DNA from 4 places in the Rhizobium sp. 1399 genome. Region 1 is predicted to be linked to each of the others. Evidence: predicted binding sites of a transcription regulator. Region 1 holds the regulator's gene; each other region holds the start of a gene.
What was found. The regulator LexA, encoded in region 1, represses DNA repair genes until DNA is damaged. The targets are predictions, from matches to a motif close to TGTTCNNNNTGTGTTCNG.
Positions count from the first base shown of each region.

Region 2: recA (recombinase RecA) is a predicted target of LexA. The motif match lies at 1,662-1,679, and genes of this name have one in related genera.
Region 3: J2X71_RS34925 (metallopeptidase family protein) is a predicted target of LexA. The motif match lies at 1,377-1,394, and genes of this name have one in related genera.
Region 4: J2X71_RS02105 (PA0069 family radical SAM protein) is a predicted target of LexA. The motif match lies at 2,263-2,280, and genes of this name have one in related genera.

Region 1 covers NZ_JAVDSU010000018.1:39,041-43,249, reverse strand. Annotated here, with positions in the region: gene kdsA (3-deoxy-8-phosphooctulonate synthase) at 1-87, opposite strand, end outside; gene J2X71_RS34280 (VOC family protein) at 84-971, opposite strand; gene lexA (transcriptional repressor LexA) at 1,167-1,892, shown strand; gene J2X71_RS34270 (ComEC/Rec2 family competence protein) at 1,873-4,209, opposite strand, start outside.
Region 2 covers NZ_JAVDSU010000013.1:157,847-162,055, reverse strand. Annotated here, with positions in the region: gene J2X71_RS30810 (pseudouridine-5'-phosphate glycosidase) at 1-601, opposite strand, end outside; gene J2X71_RS30805 (carbohydrate kinase family protein) at 632-1,576, opposite strand; gene recA (recombinase RecA) at 1,806-2,897, shown strand; gene alaS (alanine--tRNA ligase) at 3,051-4,209, shown strand, end outside.
Region 3 covers NZ_JAVDSU010000019.1:22,914-27,122, forward strand. Annotated here, with positions in the region: gene J2X71_RS34915 (DNA polymerase Y family protein) at 1-500, opposite strand, end outside; gene J2X71_RS34920 (hypothetical protein) at 412-1,356, opposite strand; gene J2X71_RS34925 (metallopeptidase family protein) at 1,519-1,956, shown strand; gene J2X71_RS34930 (DUF1737 domain-containing protein) at 1,959-2,165, opposite strand; gene J2X71_RS34935 (CoA ester lyase) at 2,165-3,070, opposite strand; gene J2X71_RS34940 (hypothetical protein) at 3,184-3,414, shown strand; gene J2X71_RS34945 (glyoxalase/bleomycin resistance/extradiol dioxygenase family protein) at 3,524-3,943, shown strand; gene leuD (3-isopropylmalate dehydratase small subunit) at 4,079-4,209, shown strand, end outside.
Region 4 covers NZ_JAVDSU010000001.1:387,560-391,768, forward strand. Annotated here, with positions in the region: gene J2X71_RS02085 (4-(cytidine 5'-diphospho)-2-C-methyl-D-erythritol kinase) at 1-624, shown strand, start outside; gene moaB (molybdenum cofactor biosynthesis protein B) at 624-1,175, shown strand; gene J2X71_RS02095 (hypothetical protein) at 1,198-1,512, opposite strand; gene J2X71_RS02100 (glycosyltransferase family 2 protein) at 1,691-2,209, opposite strand; gene J2X71_RS02105 (PA0069 family radical SAM protein) at 2,348-3,505, shown strand; gene J2X71_RS02110 (ribonuclease HII) at 3,733-4,209, shown strand, end outside.

The DNA.
Region 1 (4,209 bases):
AATCAGCGACAGACGTGCAGCATTGGAGAAGGTGACCTTGCCGGCGCCTTCGCCGACCGTCACAACGGAGTTCGTAGTAGAGCTCATGATGTTTCCTCGAAAGCGAAGAGCACGCCCTGACCGGGCGCGGGCTTCACCAGAATACGGTTGCCCTTGCGTGTATAGGTCACCCCGTTAGCAGCCAAATGCGCTTCTGTCACGGCCAGATCGCCAACCGCAAAGAGGATTGCCCGGCCGCGCAGGCCGCGATCGATATCCGGCGTCGCCAGATCGAAATAGGCCTCCAGCCCCTGCGGGGTCATCAGGCTGATCTTTGCGTTTCCGGTAAGCACCTCCAGCCCGAAACTCGTATCGCCAGCAGAAGCGGCTTTTGCCGCCGAGCGAACGAAGTCGCCGAAGGCTGTCGGCTCGGGGGCTGCGAGCGCGATCTCGGCAATGCCTGTCACGCCATTGGCGTGGGTCTCCAGCACGTTGCGGTCGGCAGGAAGCGGGTTGATGCGCTCGACAGCGAAGAGAAAGAAATCCGGTGCCCGGAGGTCGGCAGCGAAGGCGAGCCGGAAGCCGGCAATGCTCTCCGTGCCATCCGGCATTTTCACAGGGCGTTCGAACTGCAGCACAGAACCGGCACTGATGCTGCCCTTCACGAATCGAGCATGTTCGTGCTTTGCATCCGCGGTGGCGAAGGCGATGGCGGACAGTCCCTCGCTGCCGCAGCGGAAGCGGAAAGCCTGATCGCGAGCCGTGAAGACATTGCCCTCACGTGCCGTCACCTCGCTCTCCTCGACGCTCGCGACACCGAGCGGCTCGATATAGGTTTTGTCGGCAAAGAAAACACAGGCATTCTCCGTGCCGAAGGGATGGCGGGCATCAGGCGCGACGGTAAAGCCCAGCTTGCCCAGCCTTTCGCGGGCTAGGTCGATATCGGTAACCGGCAAAACGAGATGATCGATCGGAAGCGTGTCTTGGCTCATCGGTTCTTCTCCCAGCAGTGACAAGGAGATGTGCTTCAGCAGGTCTCGTGAAACAAGGCCAGACAGGCCTAAGGGCGATAAAAATCAAATTCTCGACAGATTGAACAGAAGTTTTACGAAAATTTAGCTACTTGCGGAACACATATGGAACATATAGTGTCCGTTCTGGATTTGTTTCAAGACTGGGGAGACGCCATGCTCACGCGCAAACAACAGGAACTCCTTCTTTTCATTCATGAAAGGATGAAGGAGTCAGGCGTTCCACCGTCTTTCGACGAGATGAAGGACGCACTGGATCTGGCCTCGAAATCCGGTATTCACCGGCTGATCACGGCGCTCGAAGAACGCGGCTTCATTCGCCGGCTTCCGAACCGGGCGCGCGCGCTCGAAGTCATCAAACTGCCGGAAGCCTACAGCCCAAGCCTGCAGCCTCGGCGCGGCTTTTCACCGAGCGTCATCGAGGGCAGCCTCGGCAAGCCCCAGCCCGTGGCGCCTCCTGCCTCGGCGAAGCCAGCACCCGCTGCCGATAACGGCAATGCGGTCTCCGTTCCTGTCATGGGCCGCATCGCCGCCGGTGTTCCGATCTCGGCAATCCAGAACAATACGCATGACATCACCGTTCCCGCCGATATGCTTGGCTCCGGTGAACATTATGCGCTGGAAGTTCGCGGCGACTCGATGATCGAAGCCGGCATCTTCGATGGCGACACGGTCATCATCCGCAATGGCAGCACAGCCAATCCGGGTGATATCGTCGTCGCGCTCGTCGATGACGAGGAAGCAACGCTCAAGCGTTTCCGCCGCAAGGGCGCATCGATTGCGCTCGAGGCAGCAAACCCTGCTTACGAGACCCGCATCTTTCCGCCGGATCGCGTCAAGGTCCAGGGCAAGCTCGTCGGCCTCATTCGCCGCTATCACTGACCGGTGACAGATTGGCGTCTGCGAATGTGTTACTGCGCCAATCATAGGCGCGGTGGCGCATCCAGGGTCGCCCCAATGTGTCGAATGCGGTTGCGACCTCAACTCCCTTATCGGTGAATCGAAGTTCGACAGAACCTGTCTTGCGCAGCGTCTCGCCGGTAAAGAGCAGCGCGCCGGAACGACAGCGGTCGAAGCGCAATCGGACGGGGGTCACGACAATGTCGGCCGTATCGCAGGCTGGTCCGAGATAGGCAGCATTTTCGATGACGGTCAGTTTCTTCCCATTGACGAGCAAAGTGGTGCACCAGGCGCCCTTCAGGCAGGAGAAGCGTGACGGCGGGCTAATGGCGACTGCCTGTCTCATTGCCTCTCTGGCTTCATTCTGTTGGTCGGGTGACAGTTGCAGTCTTTGACCATCAGGCGCAGTGGGCGCCTTGGCAGCTTGAAGCATAACCGGCTTCTGATGCTCTTCGACGGCAAGGGCCCTCTGCCATTGTTCGAAGATGAAGGCGGGCGGCTTTTCACGGTTCGAAGCCATCGCCTCTCCATCGACTATAGCGACCAGGCCGCCATCTTCGGAGATAGCGATATCGGGCATCGCCTCCGATGGAAGAAGAACAACAGCGAGCGTCGAGACCGCGACAATTGCCGTTCCCATGTGCCGCAGCCGGGTTCTGAGCAGGGTCAGCAGCAGAAATCCGAAAACGGCGGTCGGGAAATACCAGCCGGGCAAGCGGCCTACATCTATGTTGCCGCCCCACCCCGCTACTGCCTTTGCGATGGTGATCACCAGATCAAGCCCGAAGCCTGCCACCGGCCATAGCCAGCCGTCCAGACCAAACGGCATCAGCAGCATTGCCAGCATCCCGGCCGGCATGACGATGAAGGTGATGACCGGCATGGCCGCGAGATTTGCCGGCAGGCCATAGGCAGTCAGCCGGTGGAAATGCTCGATCGAAAACAGCGCCGTCGAGAAACCACCGATCAGCGACGTCAGGAAAACGCCACCGAAGAAGCCACCAACCATGAAGAAGGGCTTCATGATCGGCAGCTTGGCAAAGGCATTCTCCCGCATCGGCCGCCCCTTCCAGAGGTCGTAGCCGGCGACCAGTGCAAGTGTTGCGGCAAAGGACATCTGGAAACTCGGCCCCAGCACCTCCGATGGCGAGACCGCGAGGATCACGAGAGCGGATAGCGCCACGTTTCTGAGACTGATCGACGGCCGGTCGAAGAAGACCGCAACCAGCATAATCGCCATCATGATGAAGGCACGTTCGGCGGAAACGGCAAAACCCGAGATCAAATAGTAGGCCGTCACCGCAGCAAGCGCACCGGCCGCCGCGATCTTCTTGGTTGGCCACGCCTGGGCAATGCCGGGAAAAAGGCTGAGAATGACGCGCAGCCCGACAAAGAAGATGCCAGCGGAAAGCGCCATGTTGAGGCCGGAGATCGCGATGATATGCGCAAGGCCGGACTGCCGCAGCGCCTCCGTCGTTTCATCCGAGATCGCCCGTCTCTCGTCCGTGACAAGGGAGGCGGCAAAGGCGCCGGTGTCGCCTGGTAGTGTGGAGCGGATCCGATCGCCGATGCCGCTTCTCAGGCGGTAGAGCGACTCCAGAATGGCCTCACCGACCAAACTCGCTCGCTCCGGCTGTTCCGCAACCCTCTTCGGTGCTCCGTAGAAGAAGCCGTTGGCACCAATGCCGTTAAAATAGGCACTGAAGGCAAAATCATTGAGGTGGGGGAGCGCCGGTCCCGCCGGAGGCGTGAGACGCGCCCTGCCCTCGATGACGTCGCCGAGTTCGAACGGCTGGGTGGCTCCGCGGACCAGCACGGAGATGCGTTCGGGCGGACGCTTGATCTCAGGAGCATCCGTACCGGTGACGTCAAGAATATAACGCCAGCGCCCTTGGCCATCGCCTTCTCGGCGTTCGATCCGGCCGGTCACCGTTGTCGTTACGGCTGAATCGAGGATCAGGGTCTTTGCCCGCCATGTTTCGATCTGCGCGGAGAGCATTCCACCGGCAAAAAGAAGTAGAGCAAGCAGCGTCGCCTGCAGTTTCGTCCGGGCATAACCGCAGAGCGCAACGGCAATAAGGAGAACAAGCAGGCAGAGACCGAGCGACACGGCCGGAAAGTCCGAGGCCGCAAGAAACCAGGTCGCGGCACCTGCACCAAGGAAGACCGGAGAGAAGAGGATGAGGAGACCGTGGCCGGCCTCTTCGGTGGCCATACGCATCGACGACCCGACGTATCGGTTCGCAACAGTCACCAATCGCCATCGAAATGGGATCGCAACCTGGGTCCGAGCCGATTG
Region 2 (4,209 bases), on a different contig from region 1:
CTGATGAGCGCGACCAGAAAGCCGGGAATTCGTCGCTTTCATAGGTCACGACCGGCACGCCGCGGGTTTCCAGCACTTCCAGCGTCTTCGGAATATCGAGGATCGCCTTGGCGCCGGCGCAGACGACGATGACGCCGGTGCGGGCGAGTTCTTCGAGGTCGGCCGAGATATCGAACGTTTCTTCCGCGCCGCGATGGACGCCGCCGATGCCGCCGGTTGCAAACACCTTGATGCCGGCACGCGCCGCCGCAATCATCGTCGCCGCAACCGTCGTCGCACCCGTGCGACGTTCGGCGATCGAGAAGGCAATATCGGCGCGCGATACCTTCATGACGTCCTTTGCCTTGGCGAGCTGCTCCAGCTCAGCGGGTTCGAGGCCGATATGCAGCGTGCCGTGGATGACGGCGATGGTGGCGGGGACCGCACCCTGATCACGGATGATCGATTCGACGCTACGCGCCATCTCGATATTGCCGGGGTAGGGCATGCCATGGGTGATGATGGTCGATTCGAGTGCCACGATCGGGGCGCCGCGCTGCTTGGCGGCGGCCACTTCCTTCGAGTAGGAGATCGGCAGCAGGGGCGAGAAGGGTTTGGTCATGATCCGTATCCGTTTATCGGTGTTGCCGCTTCATTGCAGAATTCTCGCCGCCGGGACAAGCGAAAGCATGTTGCGCAGCAGTTCGGGTGAAAGATTTTCGTTCACGGCGTGCCTCGACTGGACGGTGAGGGCGGCTGCCGCCGTGCCATGGCGAACCGCCTCTTCCAGCGGCAGGCCGAGCATGAGGGCCGAGAGCGTGCCGGCTGCCAGCGAATCTCCAGCCCCCGTGACATCGGCCACTGTCTCCGAAATCGGCGGCTGCAGGACGAGCGCACGGCCATCCTTGAAGGCGACAAGCTCGCGCTTGCCACGGGTGACGACCGCACCGGTGACGCCGATGTCAGCGAGCAGGGACGGCCATGCGTCGGCATCTTCCGGCCGCAGACCGATGAGCGCCGCAGCCTCGGCCTCGTTGAGAAAAAGGTAGTCGATGTCTTCGAGGCAGGGCAGGAGGCGCACCACCTTGGCCGGCGAAATGGCAATAGCCGCCACCGGCTTGCCGAGCGCCTTTGCCCTTGCGACGATCGCGGCCGCCGTTTCCTCCGGCAGGTTGGCGTCGAAGAGAATGAAATCGGTGGCGGCAAAGGCGTCGCGCACCCAGCGGATCGACAGCCGCCGCGGCACGAAGAAGCGGTAAAGCTCCATGTCCGCCAGCGCGATGACCAGATTGCCGTCCTTCTCGATGATCGCCGTGTAGCTCGGCGTCTTGCGATCGAGGAAGACGAAGGGGCGGTCGTCTATACCCGCAAAGTCGGCCGCTTCGCTCACCATCTCGCCGATCGGGTCACCACCGCGCGGCGAAATCATCGTCACGTCGAAGCCGAGGCGCGCCAGATTCCGGGCTGCATTGAAGCCGCCGCCGCCCGGTTCCTCGAACCATGTGCCTGGATTGCTGGCGCCTGGCGCCGTCTCGCCAGCAATGCGGCCGCGGCGATCGATATGGGCGCCGCCGAGAACGAGAATCTTGCCGCTCATTTCTGCTGCTCCCAGACGAATCGAATAGCGGCAAGAACGCCGGCGTTCAGCGCAGGCGGCACACTAAGGCGTTGCTTTGCATCGATAAAACAAAAATAGAACACAGGCCGTTTTACCTTTTTCTTTCAATTATTTGCAACCCTATTGCGAAATAAGAACAAATCAGGTACAAACTTCGCATCAGCGGCGACATTGCTTGAGCAGCGTCAATAACCTAAAGGTGGATCGAATGTCTCAGAATTCATTGCGGCTCGTAGAGGACAAATCGGTGGACAAAAGCAAGGCGCTCGAAGCGGCACTCTCACAGATCGAGCGGTCGTTCGGCAAGGGCTCGATCATGAAACTCGGCTCGAACGAGAGTATCGTCGAGATCGAAACGGTTTCTACGGGTTCGCTCAGCCTCGATATCGCGCTCGGCATCGGCGGCCTGCCGAAGGGCCGTATCATCGAAATCTACGGTCCGGAAAGTTCTGGTAAAACGACGCTCGCGCTGCAGACCATTGCCGAAGCGCAGAAGAAGGGCGGCATCTGCGCCTTCGTCGACGCCGAACACGCTCTCGATCCTGTCTATGCCCGCAAGCTCGGCGTCGATCTGCAGAACCTCCTGATCTCCCAGCCCGACACCGGCGAGCAAGCGCTTGAAATCACCGATACGCTGGTGCGCTCCGGCGCCATTGACGTTCTCGTCGTCGACTCGGTCGCCGCGCTGACGCCGCGCGCCGAAATCGAAGGTGAAATGGGCGACAGCCTGCCGGGCCTGCAGGCCCGCCTGATGAGCCAGGCGCTGCGCAAGCTGACGGCTTCGATCTCCAAGTCGAACACGATGGTCATCTTCATCAACCAGATCCGTATGAAGATCGGCGTCATGTTCGGTTCGCCGGAAACGACGACGGGTGGTAACGCGCTCAAGTTCTATGCCTCCGTCCGCCTCGACATCCGCCGCATTGGCCAGGTCAAGGAGCGCGAAGAGGTGATCGGCAACCAGACGCGCGTCAAGGTCGTCAAGAACAAGATGGCGCCTCCCTTCAAGCAGGTCGAATTCGACATCATGTATGGCGAAGGTGTCTCCAAGACTGGCGAACTCATCGACCTCGGCGTCAAGGCCGGCATCGTCGAGAAGTCGGGCGCCTGGTTCTCCTATAACAGCCAGCGCCTCGGCCAGGGCCGCGAAAACGCCAAGATCTTCCTGCGTGACAATCCGGATCTCGCCCGCGAGATTGAGACGGGGCTGCGCCAGAACGCCGGCCTGATTGCCGACCGCTTCCTGCAGAACGGCGGCCCTGATGCCGGCGACGACGCAGGTGATGCCGGCGACATGTAATTCGCCCTGACCGCTGAGGCAATTCAGTACCGGCCGCGTTCTCTCACGAGAATGCGGCCGGTTTTGTTTGTTTGCTGGACAGTGGCAAGGTCGAACGATAAAAGCCGATGGATTTAATTTTACCTGCCTGCTGGCAGCATCGAAGGGCATGAAATGAGCGGTGTAAACGATATCCGGTCGACCTTCCTCGACTACTTCAAGAAGAACGGCCATGAGGTCGTTCCATCGAGCCCGCTCGTGCCGCGCAATGACCCGACGCTGATGTTCACCAATGCCGGCATGGTACAGTTCAAGAACGTTTTTACCGGCTTGGAAAAGCGTCCCTATTCGACGGCAACGACCTCGCAGAAGTGCGTGCGCGCCGGCGGCAAGCATAACGATCTGGACAATGTCGGCTATACTGCGCGCCACCTGACCTTCTTCGAAATGCTCGGCAACTTCTCCTTCGGCGATTATTTCAAGGAGAACGCCATCGAGCTTGCCTGGAAGCTGGTCACCGAAGGCTTCGACCTTCCGAAGAACCGCCTGCTGGTGACGGTCTATTCCGAGGACGAGGAAGCCGCGACGCTGTGGAAGAAGATTGCCGGTTTTTCCGACGACAAGATCATTCGCATCCCGACCTCTGACAATTTCTGGCAGATGGGCGATACCGGCCCCTGCGGCCCGTGCTCGGAAATCTTCATCGACCAGGGCGAGAATGTCTGGGGCGGCCCTCCCGGCTCGCCGGAAGAAGATGGCGACCGGTTCCTGGAATTCTGGAACCTCGTCTTCATGCAGTTCGAGCAGACCGAGCCCGGCGTTCGCAACCCGCTGCCGCGCCCGTCGATTGATACAGGCATGGGTCTGGAGCGCATGGCTGCCGTTCTGCAGGGCGTGCAGAGCGTGTTCGACACCGACCTCTTCCGCACGCTGATCGGCACCATCGAGGATACGATGGGTGCGAAGGCAGAGGGCAGCGCCAGCCACCGCGTCATTGCCGACCACCTGCGCTCCTCGGCTTTCCTGATCGCCGATGGCGTGCTGCCATCGAATGAAGGCCGCGGCTATGTGCTGCGCCGTATCATGCGCCGCGCCATGCGCCATGCGCAGCTCCTCGGCGCCAAGGAACCGCTGATGTACAAGCTGCTGCCGACGCTGGTGCAGGAGATGGGCCGCGCCTATCCGGAACTGGTGCGCGCCGAGGCGCTGATTTCCGAAACGCTGAAGCTCGAGGAAAACCGCTTCCGCAAGACGCTGGAGCGTGGCCTGTCCCTTCTGTCAGACGCGACCACCGACCTTTCCAAGGGCGACATGCTGGATGGCGAGACCGCCT
Region 3 (4,209 bases), on a different contig from region 1:
TCCTCCACGACGCCGCCCTGCCCGAAACGGGAGACTGCCCAGGAAAGACCCGGCGATGAGGAGATCGCACCCCGCACATCGAGCCCCATATGGAAGAGCCGGGACAGAATATCCTTGAGAAGCGCCACCTCACCGCCGAAGAGATGGGCGCAGCCGGTAATATCGAGAAACAGCCCGTCCTTGCCGTCGAGCGCGACCATCGGCGTATAGCGGTCGCACCAGTCGGCGATCCCTTCCAGTAACCGTCGATCGGCTGCTGGATCTTCCTCCAGGACATCAAGCGCCGGAAACATGGCGCGCGCTTCGGCAACGCCCTGCTCTTTCCGCAAGCCCAGCTTTTCGGCGAATTCGTCCAGCGCCGTCAGCCGCATGGCATTGTTGAGCTTGCCGGAACAGACGATCGGCGGCTTCTCAGGACGCCCTTTCGAGCGCCAGGACAGCCCCCATCGCTTGCGGGCGATGCGGTCCGTTGCCAGATGCGGAAAACTGAGCGCCAGAATGCGCTGACTGTTCGCCTGGAGGACGAGCGAAGCTTGGTTCGTCGACAGGGAAAAATTCGCGTTCATGAGGGTTCCACTCCAGAAGAAAGGAGAGCGGGGCCGGATTGCGGCTCTTCTCCAGCGTGAGACGGAAAATCGGATTGCCGATACTGACGGAAAGTTTTGATCCGTCCGGCAGCGGCCGCAGGCCCGACGGCGCCGGTTCGACATGCAGGCGGAAGGCGGCACTGCTTGCCTCCTCCTCTCCCGCTTGACGGACAAGAAAGAGTGGGCGGTGGACGGCGCGCGCCCTGAGGCTGAGTCTGCGACTTTCGGTCAGGCCGAAATGCAGGGGATTGCCGCGCACTTCGAAGACGACAGCCGAGAAGGCAGCACTTTCGATGGCCGCTTCCGCCAGCCAGAGCGCATCCTCCAGCTTGCGCGGCGCGGCATGGAAAAACCTTTCCGGCTTCAGCCCGAAATCCTTCAGCCCCGGAGCATAAGGACGACCCGCCTCCAGTGTGCCGACGGCATCACTGATCCAGAGCAGCGGCAGCAACCTGCCGGTATCCTCCTCCTGCTTCTGCAGTCGCGCCACAATGGCCATCGCCAGACCGCTTGCCGCCCCTGCATCACCGGAGCTCGCCGCGCGGAATTCGGTAATCGCATCGAGCTGAAGGCCGCCTTCCAAGGCGTCATCGAACGGTTCCACACCGAAAGGCAGGCGTGGCAGAATACACTCCTGCCGCCTCTCGTGTCCTTCCGCCAGAGCCTCCCGTTCCGCCGCGGCAAGCGCCGGCGCGGGTTTTCCCTCCAGTCGGGCAATGGTTTCGCGGAGCGCAAAAAGCCGCTCGCGCGCCAGGGCGGTCTGCGCCATGGCGTTCTCCCCACTCGTCTTGTTCCTGTTATGTTCTTATAGATTCCAGAGCTCTAATGAAGAGTCAATGATCATTTCATAAGAATTTATTCCTGCCTTTGATTCCGCACTCGAAAATCGGCGATAAAGGTTCTATATGGGCCGGCAAAGGAAGGAATACTTATGGCCCGCATAGACCAGAGCGATGATTGGCGGGACCGCCATGCGCCGACGATCAGCACCTTCGAGTCGCTGGCAATGGAGGCCTACAGTCATCTGCCGGACGAATTTCGTAAGCTGACGACCAATCTGACCATCGAAATCGAAGACTTCCCCGACGACGAAGTTTTTGAAGATATGGCGCTGGAAACGCCCTTTGACCTGCTGGGCCTTTTCGAGGGCCGCGGCATTTCGGAGCGCTTTACCGTGGAAACCGGCGAGATGCCGAACCGCATCCGCCTCTATCGCCGTCCGATCCTCGATTACTGGGCCGAAAACGACGAAACGCTGGGCGACATCATCACCCATGTGCTGATCCATGAGATCGGCCACCACTTCGGCCTCAGCGACGATGACATGGAACGCATCGAGGCAAGCGCCGAAGAGGCGGCAGAGCGTTAAGCTTACTGCTCGGACAGCTTCATGTCCGGGTGATAATCCTTGCCCTCGACCTCCTTGACGACGGCCTGGCCGCACTGCATCTGGCCGGTCGCAGCATTGAAGCCATAGGTGGGCGAGCCGGACAGCGACCAGCCCTTGTTCAGCGCCGCTGTTACCTTGTGGCAAAAGGAGGCGTCGTCGAGACCGGTCAGGAAGCGGTAGAGTTTCATCAGGCGGGCTTTCTTGCAGAAATCAGGCGAGCTTTATGGACCAGAGCTTCGGCCAGGACAAGATGCAGCCGCTCGATCATCCGCCCGTTCGCATTGATGACATTGAGCCCCTCGGTCGCCGGATCGGCGAAGGCGGCGATGATGGCCTCCGCCTCCGCAATCTCCTCCGCGTCAGGTCCGAAATGCGTGTTAGCGGCTGCAATCTGTGCCGGGTGGATCAGCATCTTGCCGGTAAAACCCATGGCGCGGCCCTGACCGCATTCGACATTGAAGCCTTCGCCATCCCGGAAATCGTTGAAGACGCTGTCAAGCGCATCGAGCCCATAGGCCTTGACCGCCAGAACGACCTGCATCAGCCAGGGCACGAGATAGGTCCGCCCCGACTGCGGCAAGACGCCCGTTTCCTTGCGCAGGTCGTTGAGGCCGACGACGAGGCAATCGAGCCGCGAGCCCGGCGTGCGGCCGGATTCGGCGATCGCTGCAGCATTCAGCACGCCACGCGGCGTCTCGATCATCGCCCAGATGCGCAACTCCTCCGGCGCATAGGCCTCGGCAAGCAGATCGCTGACAGCCATTACATCCTGTGGCTCATCCACCTTTGGAAGCAGAACGGCATCGGGCGAAAGCGCCTTGATCAGTTCCAAATCCGCCAGCCCGAATCCGGATGACAAAGAATTGATACGGATGATCCTTTCCTTGCCCTCAAGCAGCGGCCCGGCAAAAAAGGCCTTCAGATTGTCGCGCGCTTCCGCCTTCTTCTCGGGCGCGACGGAATCCTCCAGATCGAGAATAACCGCATCGCAATCAAGGGAATGGGTCTTTTCAAGCGCACGCGCATTGATGGCGGGTACGCTCAACACCGAGCGGCGCAGACGCAGGGAACGAAGAGGTGGTGTTCGGCTCATGGACCATTAGTGCCAAGCTTCGCAAAGCCCGGCAAGACAACAAAAAGCCATGCTTGGCTTGCAGAGAGGAAAAAGAAGGACCACATTCCTTTCCGTAGAAAGGTTTCAAACCAATGCAGAACATTCGCTCCATCTTCTTCATGCTTGCCGGCGCCACCGTTTTCGTGGCCATGCTGCTTCTCACCTTCTCGGTCACGCTCGCCGTTGGCGGCATCCTGACCGTGCTCATGGTCGGCCGCGCCCTTTCGATGAAGATGAAGCCCGCTCCCGTCCGCGCCCGCGCCGATGGTAAGCGCGAGATGCGCATCTGGAACGACGGCCGCGGCACGATCATCGATCTCTGATCATTTTCTCTGAAAATTCTGACCGACATTGTCGGCTCACGTTCCCATGCTACGTCCTTGAAGCAGCCAGGCATTCAGCCGGCACTTTAAAAACGAATGGAGGACGAGCATGGATGCGACGGAGAGCAACCAGACCAAGATGCCGCCGGTCAAGAACGGCCTGCTTCCCTATCTGACGGTCGACGGCGCGGTAAAGGCTGCGGAATTCTACAAGAAAGCTTTCGGCGCTGAAGAAGCCTATCTCGTGCCGGTCGACGAAAGCGGCCGGACGATGCACGTGCATCTCTATATCAATGGCAGCTCGCTCATGCTGTCGGATGCCTATCCGGAATATGGCCATGCCTTCAAAGGCCATGAGGGCTTCGCCATCCAGCTGGTGATCGACGATATCGATTTCTGGTGGAACCGCGCAGTGGCTGCCGGCGCCGAAGTCGTCATGCCGGTCGAACTGATGTTCTGGGGTGATCGCTACGGCCAGCTTCGTGATCCGTTCGGCGTGCTCTGGGGCCTGAATGCACCGTCCAAGTAAAGGGACACGCGTAATCGGCAGGCCACGCGAAACACCACGTGGCCTCCGTCAACGAAAGATTCTTCTTCATTTCGGCGGGAAACTGGAATAGATGCAAAATCAGAAAGTACGTTTTGCTGAAATGGAGCATAGGTCATGGATAAATTCGTGAAGCTCACGGGCGTTGCAGCCCCTCTGCCGGTCGTCAACATCGACACCGACATGATCATTCCGAAGGACTATCTGAAGACCATCAAGCGCACCGGCCTTGGTAAGGGCCTTTTCGC
Region 4 (4,209 bases), on a different contig from region 1:
CGGGAAGCGGCAGGCGGTGCTCTACCCGTGCGTATCCATCTGGAAAAGAATCTGCCGGTCGCTTCCGGAATCGGAGGCGGCTCTGCCGATGCGGCAGCGACGCTGCGCGGGCTGATGCGCCTATGGGACGTGACGCTTCCCGCTGAGACCGTTGCCGCCCTCGCGCTGAAGCTTGGGGCCGACGTGCCGATGTGCCTGAAAAGTACACCGCTGATCGCACGCGGTATCGGCGAAAAGATAGAGACGGCAGATGCCCTGCCCTCCTTCGCCATGGTGCTTGCCAATCCGCTGAAAGGCGTTTCCACGCCCGAGATCTTCCGGCGGCTTGTCACCAAGAATAATCCTCCGCTGGTCCTGAAGAAGACACCGCACTGGATGGAAGCCATACGGGCGACACGCAATGATCTTGAGATGCCGGCGCGGGAGCTGGTTCCCGAAATCGCCGAGATTTCAGACATGCTCGCGGCAGAAGGCGCGCTTTTCACCCGCATGTCCGGCTCTGGCGCGACCTGCTTCGGCATCTTCGAGACACCCGTTGCTGCGCTGCGCGCCGCTGAGCGTCTTCACGCGGGCCGCCCGGACTGGTATTTCCAGTCGACGGAGACTTTCGCAGGAGGTGCATGATGGCAGGCCTGGACGAAAAACGAGCTTTTATCCCCCTCGGCATTGCGGTTCTGACCGTTTCGGATACGCGCAAGCTGGCGGACGACAAGTCCGGCGACACGCTGGTGGCACGGATTGCGGAAGCCGGACATCAGCTGATCGACCGCGACATCGTGCCTGACGACCGCGAGAGGATCACCGCGCGCGTGCGCGCCTGGACTGAAGCCAAGGAGATCGACGTCGTCATCACCACGGGCGGGACCGGCTTCACCGGCCGCGACGTGACGCCCGACGCACTAGAACAGCTCTTCGAAAAGCGGATGGACGGGTTTTCGGCCGTGTTCCACCGCATTTCCTACGACAAGATCGGCACCTCTACGATCCAGTCCCGCGCTACGGCAGGTGTTGCCAACGCCACCTTCATCTTCGTGTTGCCGGGCTCGCCCGGCGCCTGCAAAGATGCGTGGGACGGTATCTTGAAGGCGCAGCTCGACTATCGCCATATGCCCTGCAATTTCGTGGAGATCATGCCGCGGCTGGACGAACACCTCAAGCGCGGCGCGACGAAATAGACTGCCTACAACAGCAGCATCGCTATGTCGCGAGGCCCGGCAGGGCGGGCATCGTTTCCCAGCTATCACCGGACAGCAGCACGCAGCTTATCCCGTGAACGTCCGTGACGACGAGCGTCCAGGTGCCGCTTTCGGCGGCATAGACTTCGAGAATGGCGTTCTGGTTAATCAGTCCGACTGCAGTGAGCTTTTCACCAAAGTTGCTGTCCAGGAAATTGACGATCTCGGATCGGCCTGCGCAACTGCGCATCATCTGCGATGCTGCCGGATGCGGATGCGCGATCACCAATGTCGTCAATATGACGGCCAGCAGGCCGTGGACCATATTGCGTAGCATGACGCACCTCCTTTCGCCGGAAACCCGGCAGAAGAGGAGATTCTCGCTGACCTGTTCTGCCGTTCACCGGCATTCCATGGCCATCCGTTACGAAGCGAGGCGCTTCGGTGGCGCCATACCCGAATTATAGCGCGAAATCCTATTGGGCGCCATCTTTTCGCAATGTCGAAGAGTGCAGCTATCGTGCGGCGCGGGCGACCCAGGAGGGAATCAATTCGCTGGAGAGTTGGCGCGGCTTCTGCGCCTTGACGAATTCGGTAAGGCGCATGCCGCTCTTTGCAGCTGAAATGGCGAGTTTCTTCGGCATGAGCAGACCGAGTTCCAGTGGTGGCCTGGCACGGCCGACGCGCTGGAAAAAGGGGCGTCGATAGCCGCGCGAGGCGGTGAAGCGCGCAGGCACCTTATTCAAGGCTACGTATTCCGCGACTTCGTCGATCCAGCCTGCCTGCGGTCTTGCGCCCGGTTCGACGAAGAGCAGCCATTCACCGCGAGCGGAACGGATGATGTCCTTGATATCCCACTGCGAATGGAAACGGCAGCCGGCGGCATCCGCCACCCGCGAGGTGCCGTCGCGGGAGCCGTGATCGAGCACGACCACGTCGCTGACGAGGCCCTCGACGGCGCCCGCCACCAATACCGATAGAGTCTGGGCCAGCTCAGGTTCCTGATCCTGGCATTCAAGAACGACAGTCAACATTGCCTGTTTATAGAGCGCCGCACAAAATTTTGCCAGCACCACTTTCCCCACTTTGTTCTTGCATTGTTCTCTTTTTGCGGATAGGAATATAATCATTAAAACGAGCGGGATCGAGCGTTTCCGCCGCTGGAGAATCCGATGAGACCACAGTCCCTTGCAGGGCAGGCCGCATTTGCGCCTGCCAATACGGCAGATATTGCCGACGCGATGATCGCGGCCTCGGGGCTGCGCATCGAGGTTGACCGGCGGCGTGGCCGCGGTGCGGGGCTTAATCCCAGCGGCCGCTTCGAGTCAACGCAGCGCGAGACCTTCGATGATGGCTGGCAGACGCTCGAGGAACTGCCGCCCTTCAAGACGGATGTGCAGATCGAGAAGCCGCGCACGGCGATCACCCGCAACGAGTCCCCCGACCTTTCCTTCGATCGGTCGATCAATCCCTATCGCGGCTGCGAGCATGGCTGCATCTATTGTTTCGCCCGGCCGACGCATGCCTATATGGGCCTCTCGGCGGGACTGGATTTCGAAAGCAAGCTGTTTGCCAAGCCGGACGCGCCGAAGCTTCTGGAGCGCGAGCTCGCCAAGCCTGGCTACAAGGTCCGCGTCATCGCGATCGGCACCAACACCGATCCCTACCAGCCGATCGAGAAGGAATGGCGCATCATGCGGCAGATCCTCGAAGTGCTGAACAAGGCGAACCACCCCGTTGCGATCGTCACCAAGTCGGCGATGATCCTGCGCGATCTCGATATCCTCACCGAGATGGCGGCGAAGAACATCGTGCGTGTCGGCATTTCGGTTACGACGCTCGACCGCAAGCTCGCGCGGCTGATGGAACCACGCGCCTCGACGCCGACGCGCAGGCTGGAGGCGGTCCGCGGGCTTTCCGAGGCCGGTGTGCGCACGTCAGTGATGGCGGCGCCGATCATCCCGGCGCTCAACGATCACGAGCTGGAGCGCATTCTGGATGCCGCGAAGGCGGCAGGCGCAGAAGAGGCAAGCTATGTGCTGCTGCGGCTGCCGCTGGAGGTGAGCCCGCTGTTCCGCGACTGGCTGCTGCAGAACTATCCTGACCGTTATCGCCACGTCATGTCGCTGGTGCGCTCAATGCGCGGCGGTAAGGATTATGATGCCGAGTTCGGCAAGCGCATGAAGGGCGCCGGGCCTTACGCCTGGCAGATCGCCCGCCGCTTCGAGATGGCAGCAAAGCGGTTGGGGCTAACTAGGCGAAGCCTTGCCCTGCGCGACGATCTCTTCGTACCGCCAAATGGCAGCGGCGTGCAACTTTCGTTGCTCTGACTGGTTGTTTTACGCAATTCCGGACGCAAAGCCGCTGCGCACTTTTGATGGAATTGCTTTTGTTAACGAGCTTGCGTGAGGCGTGAAGAAGACCTGCCCTGCGTCTTCTGTCTTGCGCAATTCCTGCGGATGGCCCTGACCGCACCATCCGCCGGACCGCCCCCGGTCGTCGCCGCCCTGATCCGGGGGCTTGCAGGAAATCGGGTTGGCGTGCGAGTTTCAACCGCATGAAACGTCGCACGTCACCCGATTCTCCTCTGCTCTTTGAAGAGGTACCCCTCGTGCCGGATTTCCGGCTGGAGCTGAAAGCCCGCAAGGCTGGCCACTGGCCTGTCGCGGGCGCCGACGAGGCAGGGCGCGGACCGCTTGCAGGCCCTGTCGTGGCTGCAGCCGTGATCCTCGATCCCAAGCGCATTCCCGAGGGCCTCAACGATTCCAAGCAGCTTTCGGCGCAGAGACGCGAGGAGCTGTTCGTCCAAATTCTTGCGACCGCCACAGTCTCCATCGCCTCGTCCAGTTCCACACGCATCGACGAAACCGATATCCGCAAAGCAAGCCTCGACGCCATGCGCCGCGCAATCTGCGGCCTTTCCATCCCGGCAAGCTATGTGCTGACGGACGGACTGGACGTGCCTGTTGGCCTCGACTGCCCCGGGCAGGCCGTGGTGAAGGGTGACGCGCGATCCGTTTCTATCGCCGCCGCC